2 regions of the Streptomyces sp. NPDC029292 genome follow, and region 2 is predicted to be linked to the other one. Evidence: predicted binding sites of a transcription regulator. Region 2 holds the regulator's gene; the other holds the start of a gene.
The links. The regulator HrcA, encoded in region 2, represses chaperone genes, less so after heat shock. The targets are predictions, from matches to a motif close to TTNGCACTCNGNNNNNCNGAGTGCNAA.

Region 1 (5,767 bases), on a different contig from region 2:
TGAAACAGATGATGTCCCCGCTGGTCACGAGCAGTGACCGCCACAGGACCTCGCCCTTGCCGGGCACGGCCGGTATGCGCGGGAGGATCTCGTCCCGGTGGACGACTCGCGCGCCCGCGGCGGCGGCGACCTCCGAGGTGCGGTCCGTCGAGCCCGAGTCGATGACGACGATCTCGTCGACGAGCGGCACCTGTTGCATCAGGTCGTGGCGGATGACGGCGACGATCTCGCCGACCGTCTCCTCCTCGTTGAGAGCGGGCAGCACGACACTGACGGTCGAGCCCGTGGTGCGCTTGGCGGCCATGAGTTTGTGGAGCGGGCGATCGGTCAGGGACCAGGAGCGTGTGCTCAGCCAGCGCTCAACTTCTTTCAGCACAGTCTGCGGCTCCTCACTGTCTGATCACCCCGTCTCGCACGGTGTGATCCATCTCGCGGTTCGGACGACTATCTCAACTGTCCTGGCCTTCGGTTACAGTCTTGAACAACGCGGATGACCATCGCATGTCCTGGATCATCGGCGCACACCGTGCTCCACAGTTCAACAATCGAATACCGCTCATCCAGAGGGGCAGAGGGATACGGCCCGATGAAGCCCCGGCAACCCTCCAGCCGGTCTCGTACGACTGCGTCGTCGTCGCGAGGCTCCCGGCTCGGGAAGGTGCCAAATCCGTCTCACGGCGAAGTGCGTCGTGAGGAAGATGAGGAGAAAGGGCCTCGCCTCCATGGCTGCGCAGACAGTTGCAAGCACCACGAACGCTGGGATCTCCGCCGACTCGGCGAACGCCGCGAACTCCGTAGACCTCGGCCCCGCCGCGGCTCTTTCGTGCCGCGAGTGCGGTCACCGCGTGCCCCTCGGCCCGGTCTTCGCCTGCGAGGAGTGTTTCGGCCCGCTGGAGATCGCGTACGACTTCTCGGCCTACGACACCGAGGAACTCCGCAAGCGTATCGAAGCGGGCCCCGCGAACATCTGGCGTTACGCGCCCCTGCTGCCCGTCCCCGCGGACGTCGCCGAGAAGCCGAACATCAACCCCGGCTGGACCAAGCTCGTCAAGGCCGACAACCTCGCGCGCGAGCTGGGTGTCGACGCCGGCAAGCTCTTCGTGAAGGACGACTCCGGCAACCCGACGCACTCCTTCAAGGACCGCGTCGTCGCCCAGGCCATCGAGGCCGCCCGCGCCTTCAACTTCACCACCCTCTCCTGCTCCTCCACCGGAAACCTCGCCGGAGCCGTCGGTGCCGCCGCCGCCCGCGCCGGTTTCCGCTCCTGCGTGTTCATCCCGCACGACCTGGAGCAGGGCAAGGTCGTCATGGCCGCGATCTACGGCGGCGAGCTCGTCGGCATCGAGGGCAACTACGACGACGTGAACCGTTTCTGCTCCGAGCTGATCGGCGACCCGGCCGGTGAGGGCTGGGGCTTCGTCAACGTCAACCTGCGGCCGTACTACGCGGAGGGCTCGAAGACCCTCGCGTACGAGATCTGCGAGCAGCTCGGCTGGCAGCTCCCCGACCAGCTGGTCATCCCGATCGCCTCCGGCTCCCAGCTCACCAAGGTCGACAAGGGTCTCCAGGAGCTGATCAAGCTCGGGCTCGTCGAGGACAAGCCGTACAAGATCTTCGGGGCGCAGGCCGAGGGCTGCTCGCCGGTGTCCGTCGCCTACAAGGCCGGGCACGACGTCGTACGGCCGCAGAAGCCGAACACCATCGCCAAGTCGCTCGCCATCGGCAACCCGGCCGACGGGCCGTACGTGCTGGACATCGCGCGGCGTACCGGCGGTGCGGTGGAGGATGTGAACGACGAGCAGGTCGTCGACGCGATCAAGCTGCTCGCGCGGACGGAGGGCATCTTCGCCGAGACGGCGGGTGGCGTGACGGTCGGTGTGACCAAGAAGCTGATCGAGAACGGTCTCCTAGACCCGACCCTGACGACGGTCGTCCTCAACACCGGTGACGGCCTCAAGACCCTCGACGCGGTGGCCGGCACCGGCCTGACCGCGACCATCCGCCCGAACCTGGACTCCTTCCGAGAGGCTGGCCTCGCATCATGAGCGTCAACGTCCGCATCCCCACCATCCTGCGCACCTACACCGGCGGCAAGGCCGAGGTGACGGCCGAGGGCGCGACCCTCGCCGAGGTCATCACCGACCTGGAGAAGAACCACACGGGCATCGCCGCGCGCGTCCTGGACGACCAGGGCAAGCTGCGCCGCTTCGTCAACGTGTACGTGAACGACGACGATGTCCGCTTCGAGCAGGGCCTGGAGACGGCGACGCCGGACGGCGCGGGCGTCTCGATCATCCCCGCCGTCGCCGGAGGCTGACCGTCACGCACGGTGAGATTGTTACCGTAGGTAACGTAAATCACCGGGAGTTCATCGAATTGCCCCCTCCGCGAGAGAAACGGAGGGGGCAATTCTGCATGGTTGAGCACGGTACAGTTGGGGAACCTGCTTCGCTGTTTATGCCAGTTCCATGCCGGGTGCATATGAGCCTCTGCTCGACGCCCGACAAGAAGCAGCCAAAGTGCCCCGCTTTTTTGAGCCGTTTATGGCATATACGGGGCCCGACTTGCCCTGGATCCTTGCGAATTCTCCGCATATTACCGATCGGCCGTGCCCAGAATTCTCGTCCGATTGACCTGTTGCAGACGGCAGTTGGACAGATACATTCAGCCGCGGTCGACGCGTTCCGGCGCACACCCCCAACCGTTGGGGGGTGAGGTCTGACCCGGATCCACGAAGTGTGGATCTGTGCAAGGGCCAGTAATAGGGGAGTTAGGCATGGCTCAGGGCACCGTCAAGTGGTTCAACGCGGAGAAGGGGTACGGCTTCATCGCGGTCGACGGTGGTGCGGACGTCTTCGTGCACTACAGCGCGATTCAGATGGACGGCTACCGCACCCTTGAAGAGGGTCAGCGAGTGGAGTTCGAGATCTCGCAGGGCCAGAAGGGTCCGCAGGCGGACATGGTCAAGCTCGCCGTCTGATCTCGGCGCGATCGGCCACCGACGCACTCACGCCGAGGGGCCCGCATCCCATCTGGGATGCGGGCCCCTCGTGCGTTCCGGGAGTCCGCCCTCGTTCGTGAGAGGCGCTTGCGCCCGCCCGTCACCCGACCACCACCCCGCAACGAGCCCGCTTCGCGGGCGCACCTTGCACTCGACGGGGTCGAGTGCTAATCATTGGCGTTAGCACTCTCCCAGTGAGAGTGACAGAACTTGGATCGGGCCAGTGAGGTCCGCAGGCCGGTGGGGCAAGGAACCACAAGGGCTGCAGGCCGTCCGTCGCGGGCGCGGGCGCGATCCGGAGCAATCCACCCCGTCCGGGAGGACCACTTCACATGGCCAAGATCATCGCGTTCGACGAGGAGGCACGGCGCGGTCTCGAGCGCGGGATGAACCAGCTCGCCGACGCCGTCAAGGTCACCCTTGGCCCCAAGGGCCGCAACGTCGTCCTCGAGAAGAAGTGGGGCGCCCCCACGATCACCAACGATGGTGTTTCCATCGCCAAGGAGATCGAGCTCGAGGACCCGTACGAGAAGATCGGCGCCGAGCTGGTCAAGGAAGTCGCCAAGAAGACGGACGACGTCGCCGGTGACGGTACGACCACGGCGACCGTTCTCGCCCAGGCGCTGGTCCGCGAGGGCCTTCGCAACGTGGCCGCGGGTGCCAACCCGATGGCCCTCAAGCGCGGTATCGAGAAGGCCGTCGAGGCCGTCTCCGGTGCCCTCCTTGAGCAGGCGAAGGATGTCGAGACCAAGGAGCAGATCGCTTCGACGGCCTCCATCTCCGCCGCCGACACCCAGATCGGCGAGCTCATCGCCGAGGCCATGGACAAGGTCGGCAAGGAAGGCGTCATCACCGTCGAGGAGTCCCAGACCTTCGGTCTGGAGCTGGAGCTCACCGAGGGTATGCGCTTCGACAAGGGCTACATCTCGGCGTACTTCGCCACCGACATGGAGCGTATGGAGGCCGTCCTCGACGACCCGTACATCCTGATCGCCAACTCCAAGATCGCCAACGTCAAGGACCTGCTCCCGCTCCTCGAGAAGGTCATGCAGTCGGGCAAGCCGCTGCTGATCATCGCCGAGGACGTCGAGGGCGAGGCCCTGTCGACCCTGGTGGTCAACAAGATCCGTGGCACCTTCAAGTCCGTCGCCGTCAAGGCCCCGGGCTTCGGTGACCGCCGCAAGGCCATGCTCGGCGACATCGCCATCCTCACGGGCGGCGAGGTCATCTCCGAGGAGGTCGGCCTCAAGCTGGAGAACGCCGGGATCGACCTGCTCGGTCGCGCCCGCAAGGTCGTCATCACCAAGGACGAGACCACGATCGTCGACGGCTCGGGCTCGGCGGACCAGGTTGCCGGTCGCGTCAACCAGATCCGTGCCGAGATCGAGAACTCCGACTCGGACTACGACCGCGAGAAGCTCCAGGAGCGCCTGGCGAAGCTGGCCGGCGGCGTGGCCGTCATCAAGGCCGGTGCCGCCACCGAGGTCGAGCTCAAGGAGCGCAAGCACCGCATCGAGGACGCCGTTCGCAACGCGAAGGCGGCCGTCGAGGAGGGCATCGTCGCCGGTGGTGGCGTGGCCCTCATCCAGGCCTCCGCGGTCTTCGAGAAGCTGGAGCTCGAGGGTGACGAGGCGACCGGCGCCAACGCCGTGCGTCTCGCCCTGGAGGCCCCGCTCAAGCAGATCGCCGTCAACGGTGGTCTCGAGGGTGGCGTCGTCGTCGAGAAGGTCCGCAACCTGCCCATCGGTCACGGCCTGAACGCCGCCACCGGTGAGTACGTGGACATGATCGCCGAGGGCATCATCGACCCGGCGAAGGTCACGCGCTCTGCCCTGCAGAACGCCGCGTCCATCGCCGCGCTGTTCCTCACCACCGAGGCCGTCATCGCCGACAAGCCGGAGAAGGCCGGGGCTGCTGCTCCGGGCGGCATGCCGGGCGGTGACATGGACTTCTGATCGACCTCTGGTTGATCACTGTCCTGACGTTCCGAGGGCGGTACCCCTTCTCTCAAGGGGTGCCGCCCTCGGGCGTTTTCGGGGATCTTCCCGGTGTGGGTGGCCGGGATCACAGGGGCCTCCGGTCATGCGGCGGAATGCGGTGAGGGACGGGTCGGTTGACGCTCACGGACGGTTGATGCACATGCACATACCGCCTGGAATCCCCCGTCTGTATCTGCTCGATGTCTGACCGACCTCTCCGAGGAGCCCCCACGTGACGCTTGACGCCTCCGCCTCCCGCGCGGCCGAGATCCTCTCCCGCCCCGTATCCCTGGGCGGCCTGACCGTCCCGAACCGGATCGTCATGGCGCCGATGACCCGGCAGTTCTCCCCGGGCGGCGTCCCCGGCGAGGACGTGGTCGGCTACTACGCCCGCCGCGCCGCCGCGGGCGTCGGCCTGATCGTCACCGAGGGCACGTATGTGGGCCACGACTCGGCCGGGCAGAGCGACCGCATCCCGCGTTTCCACGGCGAGGAGCAGCTCGCGGGCTGGGCGAAGGTCGCCGAGGCCGTGCACGCGGCGGGCGGGAAGATCGTGCCGCAGCTGTGGCACATCGGCATGGTGCGCGAGGCGGGCCAGCCGCCGTTCGCCGAGGCCCCCGCGGTCGGCCCCTCCGGCCTGCGCATCGGCGCCACCGAGGCCACCGGCAAGGCCATGACCCAGGCCGACCTGGACGACGTCATCGCGGCGTTCGCCGAGGCCGCGGCCGCCGCCGAGCGCATCGGCTTCGACGGTGTCGAACTGCACGGCGCCCACGGCTACCTGCTC
Region 2 (5,767 bases):
TCCAGGTACTCGACGACGACGCCCTCGATGCGGAGATCGTCGCCCCAGACGCGTTCGACCAGTTCGGCGTCGTGGCGGCCCTCGACGTAGATGCGTCCGGCACGGGCCACCCGGGCCCGCGCGCCGGGGACGGCGACCGAACCGGAGGCCGTGCGGGTGGGGCGGGCGGGAGCCGAGGACGGGCGGACCAGCGTCACCACCCTCCCCTCCAGAAGGAAGCCGCGCGGCTCCAGCGGGAACACCCGGTGCTTGCCGAAGCGGTCCTCCAGCGTCACCGTGCCCGCCTCGCAGCGGATCACCGCGCCGCAGAAGCCGGTGCCCGGCTCCTCGACCACCAGACCCGGGTCCGCGGGGACCTCGGGCACGGACTGGGGCTTCTTCCACGGCGGGGTCAGGTCCGGAGAGTACTGGCGCATTCGGATGACGATAGGAGAAGCCCGGCCGTGCCGCCGTACGACCTCCTACGACACGCCGAAGCGGGTCGCCAGCGCGTCCCGCTGAGCCCGGACAAAGGCCGCATTCACCACGCCCCCGTGTCCCGGCACGTACACCGCGTCCTCCCCGCCCAGGTCGAGCAGCCGGTCCAGCGCCGCCGGCCAGTGCGAGGGGACGGCGTCGGGGCCGGCCTGGGGCTCGCCCGACTCCTCCACCAGGTCGCCGCAGAAGACGGTCTCCGGTGACGACGGCGATCCGGGGACCAGGACCACCAGGTCGTGGGCGGTGTGGCCGGGGCCCACGTTCGCGAGCAGGACCTGTACGCCGCCGCCCAGGTCGAGGGTCCACTCGCCGGACACCAGGTGGCGGGGGTGGACCAGGAGGTCCGCCGCCTCCGCCGCAGAGCGCGGATCGAGACCGTTGCGTACGGCGTCCGTGCGCAGCTCCTCGCGGTCGTGCGCGAAGACCGTGTCCAGGCCGACCGCCCCGAACACCTCCACGCCCGCGAACGCCGCCGCGCCGAAGACGTGGTCGAAGTGGGGGTGCGTGAGTGCGAGATGCGTCACCCGGCGGTCCGTGCCGAGCAGTCGCCGCGCCTCCGTACGCAGGCGCGCGCCCTCCCCGAGGCTCGACCCCGCGTCGATCATGAGCGCCGCCCCCTCGCCCACCACGAGCCCGGCCGTGCAGTCCCAGACCGGAAGCCGTCGCCGTCCGACCCGGGGCGCCAGCCTTTCCCACCCCAGCTCTTCCCAAGTCACGCTCATACGGAGACGCTAGCCGTGGGAGTGTGCCGGGCACGACATCGCAGGCCCGCCCTTGCCGGGGTCGTACCTCACCGCCGTACACTGGGCCGGGGAACGCTGGCACTCACATGCGCTGAGTGCCAGGCCGAAGGCCACGGGGAAGACTTCTGGAGGTGTGCGCGATGCTCAGTGAACGCAGGCTCGAAGTGCTGCGCGCCATCGTCCAGGACTACGTGGGCACCGAGGAGCCGGTCGGTTCCAAGGCGCTCACCGAGCGGCACCGCCTCGGGGTCTCCCCGGCGACGGTCCGCAACGACATGGCCGCGCTGGAGGACGAGGGCTACATCGCCCAGCCGCACACCAGCGCCGGACGCATCCCCACCGACAAGGGCTACCGGCTCTTCGTCGACAAGCTCGCGGGCGTCAAACCGATGACCGCGCCCGAGCGGCGGGCCATCCAGAACTTCCTCGACGGTGCCGTCGACCTCGACGACGTCGTCGGGCGGACCGTACGGCTGCTCGCGCAGCTCACCCGGCAGGTCGCCGTCGTGCAGTACCCGTCACTCACGCGCTCGACGGTGCGGCACGTGGAGCTGCTGTCCATGGCTCCGGCCCGTGTGATGCTGGTACTGATCACGGACACCGGCCGGGTCGAGCAGCGCATGATCGACTGCCCGGCGCCGTTCGGTGAGACGTCGCTGGCGGATCTGCGGGCCCGGCTGAACAGCCGGGTCGCGGGTCGCCGTTTCGCGGACGTCCCGCAACTGGTGCAGGACCTGCCGGACGCCTTCGAGGCGGAGGACCGCGGTACGGTCGCGACGGTGCTCTCCACCCTCCTGGAGACACTCGTCGAAGAGACCGAGGAACGGCTGATGATCGGCGGCACCGCCAATCTCACCCGTTTCGGACATGACTTCCCTCTCACGATCCGGCCCGTACTCGAAGCGCTGGAGGAGCAGGTCGTGCTCCTCAAGTTGCTTGGTGAGGCCGGGGATTCGGGCATGACCGTACGGATCGGTCATGAGAACGCGTATGAGGGACTCAACTCCACGTCCGTGGTCTCGGTCGGCTACGGTTCGGGCGGCGAGGCAGTAGCCAAGCTCGGCGTGGTCGGACCGACACGCATGGACTATCCGGGAACGATGGGAGCGGTACGAGCGGTGGCACGGTACGTCGGACAGATCCTGGCGGAGTCGTAAGTGGCCACGGACTACTACGCCGTACTCGGCGTGCGCCGCGACGCGTCCCAGGACGAGATCAAGAAGGCGTTCCGGAGGCTCGCGCGCGAGCTGCACCCGGACGTCAATCCCGATCCGAAGACGCAGGAGCGGTTCAAGGAGATCAACGCCGCGTACGAGGTGTTGTCGGACCCGCAGAAGAAGCAGGTCTACGACCTCGGCGGTGACCCGCTGTCCCAGTCGGGCGGCGGCGGCGCGGGCGGCTTCGGTGCGGGTGGCTTCGGGAACTTCTCGGACATCATGGACGCCTTCTTCGGTACGGCGTCGCAGCGCGGCCCCCGGTCGCGTACGCGGCGTGGCCAGGACGCCATGATCCGGCTCGAGATCGAGCTGGACGAGGCAGCCTTCGGCACGACGAAGGACATCCAGGTCGACACGGCCGTCGTCTGCGCCACCTGCAACGGTGAAGGCGCGGCGCCGGGGACCTCGGCCCAGACCTGCGACATGTGTCGCGGGCGGGGTGAGGTGTCCCAGGTGACGCGGTCCTTCCTGGGCCAGGTCATGACGTCCCGTCCCTGCCCGCAGTGCCAGGGCTTCGGGACCGTCGTCCCGACCCCGTGCCCGGAGTGCGCGGGCGACGGGCGGGTGCGCTCGCGTCGCACCCTGACCGTGAAGATCCCGGCCGGTGTCGACAACGGCACGCGGATCCAGCTCGCGGGCGAGGGCGAGGTCGGGCCCGGTGGTGGTCCCGCCGGTGACCTCTACGTCGAGATCCACGAGCTGCCGCACGCCGTGTTCCAGCGGCGCGGGGACGATCTGCACTGCACGGTCACCATTCCGATGACCGCGGCGTCGCTCGGCACCAAGGTTCCGCTGGAGACTCTCGACGGGCTGGAGGAGGTCGACATCCGCCCCGGCACGCAGTCCGGGCAGTCGATTCCGCTGCACGGGCGGGGCGTCACGCATCTGCGGGGCGGCGGGCGCGGTGACCTCATCGTGCATGTCGAGGTCACCACTCCGACCAAGCTCGATCCCGAGCAGGAGCGGTTGCTGCGGGAGCTGGCCGTGCTGCGCGGTGAGGAGCGGCCTATCGGGCAGTTCCAGCCGGGTCAGCAGGGGCTGTTCTCGCGGTTGAAGGACGCGTTCAACGGTCGCTGACGGGGTTTCCGGCGGGGGCGGTGACGGGCTTTTCTCGCCCCCGCCGCCCCTGCCCTTCCCGTCCCTGGGGCTCCGCCGCCAGACCCCCTTATCGGCCTGAACGGCCTCGTCCTCAAACGCCGGACGGGCTGAAGAATGTCGGCCGGGACCGGACGGTGCGGGTGGCCTATGCCAGGCGGAAGGCCCGATTCGGACTTGATCGGAGGACGTGACAACATGCCGTCATGTCCTCCGCACTGACCGATCTCTTCCCTCATCCGATCGTGCAGGCCCCCATGGCGGGCGGCGTCTCCGTCCCGCACCTCGCGGCCGCCGTGTCCGAGGCCGGCGGGCTCGGGTTCCTCGCCGCCGGGTACAAGACCGCCGACGGTATGTACCAGGAGATCAAGCAGCTGCGCGGGCTCACGGGACGGCCCTTCGGCGTGAACCTCTTCATGCCGCAGCCGGAGTACGCGGACAAGGCCGCCGTCGAGGTCTACGCCAACCAGCTCGCCGGTGAGGCCGCCTGGTACGAGACCGAGCTCGGCGACCCCGACAGCGGCCGCGACGACGGCTACGACGCCAAGCTCGCGGTCCTCTTCGACAACCCGGTGCCGGTGGTCTCCTTCCACTTCGGCTGCCCCACCGCCGACGTCCTGGAGTTCCTCGCCCGGGCCGGCACGCTGACCGTGGTCACCGCGACCACGGCGGAGGAGGCGCTGGCCGTGCAGCGGGCGGGCGCCGCCGCGGTCGTCGTACAGGGCGTCGAGGCGGGCGGCCACCAGGGCACCCACCGCGACAACCCGGAGACGGACGGTACGGGTATCGGGCTGCTCTCACTGATCGCGCAGGTGCGCGAGACCGTGCAGATCCCGATCATCGCGGCCGGCGGCATCATGCGCGGCAGCCAGATCGCCGCGGTGCTCGCGGCGGGCGCGAGCGCGGCCCAGCTCGGCACGGCGTTCCTCGCCACCCCCGAGTCCGGCGCCAACGCCGTGCACAAGCAGGCGCTGACCAACCCCCTCTTCGTACGGACGGAGCTGACGCGCGCGTTCTCCGGGCGCCCGGCGCGCGGACTGGTCAACCGTTTCCTGCGCGAGCACGGCCCGTACGCGCCGGCCGCGTACCCCGAGATCCACCACCTCACCTCGCCGCTGCGCAAGGCGGCGGCCAAGGCGGGCGACGCGCAGGGCATGGCGCTGTGGGCCGGACAGGGCCATCGCATGGCGCGCGAGCTGCCCGCGGGGCAGCTCGTGGACGTGCTGAACGCCGAACTCGCCGCCGCGGAGACAGCGTTGTCGGCGTCCCGGGAAGATGACGGGGGTGCGGGCCGATGACCGCGCCGGTGTTCGTGGTCGAGCACTTCGACGCGGGCGGCGGTGGACGCTACGTCCTCGACGGCCCCGAGGGGCGGCACGCCGTCTCCGTGAAGCGCCTGCGGCCCGGCGAGGACATCATCCTCACCGACGGTGCCGGGCGCTGGGCGGACTGCGTGGTGACCGGCACCGAGGGCAAGGACCGGCTGATCGTCCACATGGACTCGGTGTCCGAGGAGCCGGCGGAAGAGCCGCGCATCACCGTCGTCCAGGCCCTCCCCAAGGGCGACCGCGGCGAACTCGCCGTCGAGACCATGACCGAGACCGGCGTGGACGCGATCGTCCCCTGGGCGGCCTCCCGCTGCATCACCCAGTGGAAGGGCGACCGGGGCCTGAAGGCGCTCGCCAAGTGGCGGGCGACGGCGCGCGAGGCGGGCAAGCAGTCCCGCCGGGTGCGCTTCCCGGAGGTCGCGGACGCGATGACGACCAAGCAGGTTGCCGCACTTCTCGCCAAAGCCGATCTGGCGGCGGTGCTGCACGAGGACACCGAACTAGGGACCGAGCCGTTCGCGACGGCCGAACTCCCCTCCTCCGGGGAGATCGTGCTGGTCGTCGGTCCCGAAGGCGGGATCTCCCCCGAGGAGGTCGAGCTCTTCACCGGTGCGGGTGCGAGGACGTTCCACCTGGGGCGTACCGTGCTGCGCACATCGACCGCCGGGACCGTGGCGGCGGCGCTGCTGCTGGCCCGCACCGGCCGCTGGTCCTGACATCCACGGGGGATCGCGTTGGAACTCGCCCAAGTACGGCTGCTCGTCTCGGACTTCCCGGCCTGCTACCGCTTCTACGCCGAAGTCCTCGGCCTCAAGCCCCAGTCGGGCGCGGCCGAGGGGCCGTACGAGAAGTTCAGCCCCGCCACCGGCTCGGCGGGCATCGCCATACAGGACCGCGCGATGATGGC

Region 1: a site for HrcA is predicted at 3,182-3,208, ahead of groL (chaperonin GroEL). Genes of this name have one in related genera too.

Annotation. Positions count from the first base shown of each region.
Region 1 is NZ_JBVHXR010000022.1:166,614-172,380, reverse strand. Features, by position in the region: gene ACZ4WS_RS38020 (glucosyl-3-phosphoglycerate synthase) at 1-376, opposite strand, end outside; SAM riboswitch class I at 554-705, shown strand; gene thrC (threonine synthase) at 723-2,045, shown strand; gene ACZ4WS_RS38010 (MoaD/ThiS family protein) at 2,042-2,317, shown strand; gene ACZ4WS_RS38005 (cold-shock protein) at 2,777-2,980, shown strand; gene groL (chaperonin GroEL) at 3,334-4,956, shown strand; gene ACZ4WS_RS37995 (NADH:flavin oxidoreductase) at 5,213-5,767, shown strand, end outside.
Region 2 is NZ_JBVHXR010000004.1:236,660-242,426, forward strand. Features, by position in the region: gene ACZ4WS_RS12175 (DUF3097 domain-containing protein) at 1-416, opposite strand, end outside; gene ACZ4WS_RS12180 (MBL fold metallo-hydrolase) at 462-1,199, opposite strand; gene hrcA (heat-inducible transcriptional repressor HrcA) at 1,361-2,377, shown strand; gene dnaJ (molecular chaperone DnaJ) at 2,378-3,514, shown strand; gene ACZ4WS_RS12195 (nitronate monooxygenase) at 3,739-4,830, shown strand; gene ACZ4WS_RS12200 (16S rRNA (uracil(1498)-N(3))-methyltransferase) at 4,827-5,576, shown strand; gene ACZ4WS_RS12205 (VOC family protein) at 5,595-5,767, shown strand, end outside.